2 regions of the Methylomonas sp. EFPC1 genome follow, and region 2 is predicted to be linked to the other one. Evidence: predicted binding sites of a transcription regulator. Region 2 holds the regulator's gene; the other holds the start of a gene.
The links. Region 2 encodes HrcA, which represses chaperone genes, less so after heat shock. Its sites were predicted from a motif close to TNTTAGCACTCNNNNNNNNNGAGTGCTAANA; they were not measured.
Positions count from the first base shown of each region.

Region 1: groES (co-chaperone GroES) is a predicted target of HrcA. The motif match lies at 1,718-1,748, and genes of this name have one in related genera.

Region 1 is NZ_CP070494.1:617,513-620,637, forward strand. Features, by position in the region: gene JWZ98_RS02845 (cation-transporting P-type ATPase) at 1-445, opposite strand, end outside; gene JWZ98_RS02850 (hypothetical protein) at 635-841, shown strand; gene moeB (molybdopterin-synthase adenylyltransferase MoeB) at 904-1,650, opposite strand; gene groES (co-chaperone GroES) at 1,856-2,143, shown strand; gene groL (chaperonin GroEL) at 2,200-3,125, shown strand, end outside.
Region 2 is NZ_CP070494.1:3,611,938-3,615,062, reverse strand. Features, by position in the region: gene JWZ98_RS16600 (TonB-dependent receptor) at 1-144, shown strand, start outside; gene JWZ98_RS16595 (glycine zipper 2TM domain-containing protein) at 380-709, shown strand; gene JWZ98_RS23435 (hypothetical protein) at 775-909, shown strand; gene hrcA (heat-inducible transcriptional repressor HrcA) at 1,266-2,306, shown strand; gene grpE (nucleotide exchange factor GrpE) at 2,357-2,995, shown strand; gene dnaK (molecular chaperone DnaK) at 3,067-3,125, shown strand, end outside.

The sequences.
Region 1 (3,125 bases), 1.9 Mb from region 2:
CGGATTGCAGGAATACCAAATCGCCGGGAACTAACTCGGCAGCAGCAATACTTCGGCGCTGGCCGTCACGCAGGACGTTGCTGCTGATATTCAAGGTCTGAGCCAGGGCGTTAATGGCTTTCAGCGCGTTCGCTTCCTGAACGAAGCCGATCACCGCATTGATAATGACCACACCGAAGATGACGCTACTGTCGGTCCATTCCTCTAAAAAAGCGGTGGTGGCCGCGGAAAACAGCAGGATGTAGATCAAGGGCTGATGAAATTGCGCCAATAGCAAAAGCAAAGGGCCTTTGCCGCGGCGAGCGGTCAGGCGGTTGGCGCCGCTAGTCGCTCGGCGTTTTTGCGCTTCCTCGCTGCTCAGGCCTTGACCCAGCTCTACGCCGAAATGCGTTAATACGGTTTCCGGCGTTTGGCTGTGCCAGTTGGCTTTAGGGTAATGGTCCATATGCTCAGATTGATAGTTGAAAATGGCGTTGGCGTAGTTGCCCCAAGGCTAAATTAGCCTGAGGTTAAAACCATAAGTTGACAAAGAATACTTTGTGCTTGTTCCCTAAAAGGGATGGGGTTATAGTCCATTCCCGAGGTCTATGGCCTCATTCTAAATTAAAATAAAAACAAATAGTTGGAGGTATATATGGGCGGAGTTATCGAATTAGTGGTGTTGATGTTGATTATTGCCATCTTCGCTTTCGCACCGTTGGGGTATTTCATTTACATGTACACCATGAAGAATGGCGAACCGTTCGGCGACATCGAGCCGCACGGCGATAGCGATTCGGCGCTATTGAGAAATGTCAGCAAAGCCATTCTGATGGTTAAAGGCAAACTGGGAAAAAATTAATTACGTCTTATTTGCCAGCAATAGAAAGCCGGGATTAGCCCGGCTTTTTTGTGCGGATTAGCTTATTTCGCGCCGCAGCTCGGGCAATGTGGGTTTTTCTTCAAGCGCATGCTATGCCATTCCATACTCAGGCCGTCCAGCAACAGCAAGCGGCCTGTTAATGTGCTGCCGGTACCGACCAGTAGTTTGATCGTCTCCAAGGCCTGTATGCTGCCGACGATGCCGGTGATCGGCGCAATCACGCCATTGCGGGCGCAATTTTGCAATTCCTCGCCGTCGCTTTGATAAAGACAGTTATAGCACGGGCTATCGTTTAACCCAGGGGTAAATACGCTGACTTGACCCTCAAAGCGGATCGCCGCGCCGGAAACCAGAGGGGTTTGCCGGTCGACACATGCCTTGTTAATGGCAAACCGGGTAGTGAAATTATCGCTGCAGTCCAGCACCACATCCGCCTCCGTCACTTCTTTAAGTAATTGCTCGTCAGCCAGACGTTGCTTGTGAGCAAACACTTTTACGCCCGGATTAATTTTTTCCAAAGTCTGCTGGGTTGAAATAACTTTATCCAACCCTATATCGGCTGTGTTGTGAGCGATCTGGCGTTGCAAGTTGGTTAAATCGACTTGATCGTCGTCGTAGACGGTGATCTGGCCGACACCGGCCGCAGCCAGGTACATTGAGGCAGGCGAGCCCAAACCGCCGGCACCGACGATTAATACTTTGGCATCGAGCAATTTTTGCTGACCGGCAATATCGATTTGCGGCAGCATGATTTGCCGGCTGTAACGGAGTAATTGTTCGTCGTTCATAGTGTGTATGGCTTGGGTAAGGCGCAGATGATGCCAAAGAGCTTGACAGAGTGCAAAAGCCGGATATTATTAGCACTCGTTGCTAGAGAGTGCTAATAAAACTGAGGCCGCTTAAAAGCTCGCTTCCTCCGTAAGGGGTAGCTGTTTTTTAAATTGCTTTACACAGTTTTTAACCTTTAACTTTATCTACATTAAGGAGACATTGATGAAAATTCGTCCGTTACATGACCGTATCGTCGTAAAACGTGTTGAGGAAGAAACCAAAACCGCAGGCGGCATCGTGTTGCCGGGTTCAGCTGCTGAAAAACCTAGCGAAGGCGAAGTATTGGCAGTAGGTTCAGGTAAACCGTTAGATAACGGCCAAGTACGTGCCTTGGAAGTTAAAGTTGGCGACAGAGTACTGTTTGGCAAATATTCCGGCACCGAAGTTAAAGTCGATGGCGAGCAATACATCGTCATGCGCGAAGAAGACATCATGGGTGTTTTGGGTTAATCCCAATTCCTTCGACACACTCTTTTTCAATTTAACCAATATCTCAGGAATAAGAAATGGCAGCAAAAGACGTAAAATTTGGTGGTGACGCTCGTGCACTGATGGTGCAAGGCGTTAACGTTCTGGCTAACGCAGTAAAAGTTACTTTGGGTCCTAAAGGCCGTAACGCTGTATTGGATAAAAGCTTCGGCGCGCCAACCATCACCAAAGACGGTGTATCGGTTGCAAAAGAAATCGAATTGAAAGACAAATTCGAAAACATGGGCGCGCAAATGGTGAAGGAAGTTGCCTCTAAAACTTCCGACGTAGCCGGCGACGGTACTACCACTGCGACTGTTTTGGCTCAAGCAATCGTTAACGAAGGCTTGAAGTCAGTTGCAGCGGGCATGAACCCAATGGACCTGAAACGCGGTATCGATCTGGCAGTCACTACAGCGGTTGCAGCGATTGAAAAAGCCGCTACACCTTGCAGCGATAGCAAAGCGATCGCGCAAGTAGGTACCATCTCTGCTAACTCCGACGAATCAGTGGGTGCGATCATTGCCGAAGCGATGGAAAAAGTCGGTAAAGAAGGCGTGATTACTGTTGAAGAAGGCACTGGTCTGAACAACGAACTGGACGTTGTCGAAGGTATGCAGTTCGACCGTGGCTACTTGTCGCCGTACTTCATCAACAAACAAGAAAGCATGAGCGTCGAATTGGACGATCCTTTCGTCCTGTTGTACGACAAAAAAATCTCCAACATTCGCGAAATGTTGCCGATTCTGGAAGGCGTGGCTAAATCCGGCCGCTCTTTATTGATCATCGCGGAAGACGTAGAAGGCGAAGCCTTGGCAACTTTGGTTGTCAACAACATGCGCGGTATCGTTAAAGTGGCTGCGGTTAAAGCACCTGGTTTCGGTGACCGTCGTAAAGCCATGCTGGAAGACATCGCAGTTCTGACTGGCGGCGTGGTGATTTCTGAAGAAGTAGGTCTGTCTTT
Region 2 (3,125 bases):
CTGGTCGATACCCGTATTGCTTATCAAGCGACGAAAAATATCGATCTGTCGTTTTCGGTGAATAATCTGTTGGATCGGGAATATTCCTCTTTTTACCAACAAGCCGGCCGCACCGTTTACGGGGAAGTGTCTTACAGCTTTTAATGTGCGTGACTGTCGCCTCCGGCGCAATCTGCTCCGGATATTCGGTTTGCGAGTATCCGGAGTAATGGCTATTGGTAGTTTATAGTCCTCGCTTAGCGTGCACAGTTCACAAAAATTGGCAATGTAAGCGCCGGCTTTGCTGTCTTCATCTGTTCTTAATCTTTTCCTAATCAAGACTTAAACATTGCTCTCTAGAATCAACTCATAGATGAATTATTCTCGATCAAGGGGATTTATGTTTAGAGTGGCAAGTGTCGTTGTAATCAGTTTGTTGGTTTCGCCAATAGCCATCGCTGACGGGCATGGGCGAGGTCATCACAAACATCACCACCATGACCGGTACGTCGAGGTCGAGCGGGTGTATGTACCGGGGAGGGTTACGCAGTACGTCCCGGCACCGCCGCCCGCGCCGCGCTACGACCGATACGACCAACGCTCCACTCAGGGCTTGGTAGGTGGCGCGTTAGGCAGTGCGGCGGGTTACGAGATGAGTAGAGGCGATCCGTTGGGAGCCGGCATCGGTGCCGCCGCCGGCGCCTGGCTCGGCAACAGCATGAGCCGTTAATCAGCTACCGCCAATCAATTAACCGGTTTTGAATTTTTGGATGACTCATGCGACAGGAGGACAAAATGAGAATAAAAAATGGTAAAAAATATCAACAAGAACAGTACAGTAGAGTAGAAAAGTTTTTGAATGTATTGTTGTTTTTTGTCGTTGCCTACTATAGCTACTATGTGTTGTCTTTCTCCCAAATGGGGGCTTGAGACCACTGACGGTTGCGGTTTATTGGCCGTTTGCGTTCCTGCCATACAGTCCAGATAAGCAAACGCTAGATCGAATCAGAACCCTGCCAAGTCGTAAGACTTGCAGGGTTTTTTTATTGCCGGTTGTTGGGCAATATCGAAGATACATCTAAAAATCGTAATTCCGGAACAAACTGTCCATTGATCCGTTCTCCACGACACGGGGGCTTCGGATATTCAATCCCAGCCCTTGATTGTGCTGGCAGCGCTTAGTTTATTCATAACCTGTTCAAGCCGTTGACAAGGCCGGACCCAGCTGATAGCTTTGCTGTCTGGCACTCACCAATATCGAGTGCTAACGGAATTTGGGGGATGACGTGGCTGGCGGACAAGATTTAAACGAAAGATCGCTGTATTTATTAAAAACCTTGGTTGAGCGTTATATCCAGGACGGCCAGCCTGTTGGTTCGCGTTTGTTATCTAAAGATCCGCAGTTAAAGCTGAGCCCCGCCAGCATTCGCAATGTGATGGCGGATCTGGAAGAGATGGGTTTGATCCATTCCCCGCACACATCCGCCGGCCGAGTCCCGACCGTGAGCGGCTATCGTTTATTTGTCGACAGTTTGTTAACCGTCAAGCCTTTGGCATCCAGCGAATTGGACCAACTGCAACATGGCCTGAAAGGGGAGGCGGATAAAGCGAGTGACGTGTTGAACAAGGCTTCCAAATTATTGTCGGACGTAACGCGGATGGCCGGCGTGGTGACTTTGCCGCGCAGAGAAAGCGTCACCTTGCGGCACATCGAATTTCTGCCTATGTCCAATACTCGGGTGTTGGTGATTTTCGTCACCGACGACCAGGAAGTGCACAACAAAATTATTCACACCCACAAGCAATTCAGTCCTGCGGAATTACAACAGGCTGCCAACTATTTGAATTCGGTTTATTCCGGCCGCAGCTTGGCGAAAATTCGCGATTTGGTGGTGCGGGAGATGGAGCTCGATCAGCGGCAGGTCAATCAAGGCATGATGGACGCGGTGAACATGGCACAGCTGACCTTCAGCGAACAACCCAACGATGATTATGTGTTGAGCGGCGAAACCAATCTAATGGGCTTTTCCGAGTTGTCGGATATGGAGCGCTTGAAGCAGCTGTTCGAAGCGTTCAGCCAAAAGCGCGGCGTCATTCATTTATTGGATCAGTGTCTACAGGCCGAAGGCGTGCAGATTTTTATCGGTGAAGAGTCCGGCTATAGCGCATTCGATCATTGCAGCCTGGTGACGGCGCCTTATTCAGTGAATGACGAAGTGGTGGGGGTGTTGGGCGTGATCGGCCCCACCCGAATGGCATATGAAAAAGTGATTCCGTTCGTGGATGTGACGGCAAAATTATTGGGCGCGGCCTTGAATCCCAAATAAATGGCCCTATCGTTAGGCCAACCAAAAAATTTAGAACCATGGAGTAAGTAATGAGTCATCAGCAATCTAGCCACGAACCCCAATCGGATAGCGATTTGATCGCCGAAGTTTTGGAACAGACCAAGCCAATCGACGCCGACGAACAGCCAACCGAAGCATCTGGCGCCGCCGCAGTCACTGTGGAAGCCTTGCAGGAACAATTGGAGCAGGCCCAGCAACAAGCTGCTGCGAATCTAGATAAAGCCATTCGCACGATGGCCGAGATGGAAAATTTAAAAAAGCGCGTGCAAAAAGACTTGGACGACGAACGCAAATACGGTCTGGCCAAATTTGCGAAAGAATTGCTGAGTGTTCTGGATAGTTTGGAATTAGGCCTGCAAGCGGCAACCGGCGATAGCCCGGAGATAGTGAAACTACGCGAAGGCAGTGAATTGACCATCAAGCAATTCGAGTCGGTATTTGCCAAGTTTAATATCGAAACTGTCGACCCCATCGGTCAAGCATTCAATCCGGAATTGCACCAGGCGATGGTCATGCAGCCAAGTGCCACCGCCCAACCCAATACCGTGTTAAACGTCTTCCAAAAAGGCTATGTGTTGAACGGCCGTTTATTGCGCCCTGCCATGGTGGTGGTGGCGAAAGCCGAGGACAAACCTGCCGATAGCGCAAAAATCGATGAGCAGGCTTGAAATTAAGACGATCAACCGCATATCGCTAACAACTTTTTAATTTATTACCAATTCAAGTCTGGAGAATATCAATGGGCAAAATGATCGGCATCGATTTAGGAACCACCAACTCCTGCGTCGCAGTCCTGGA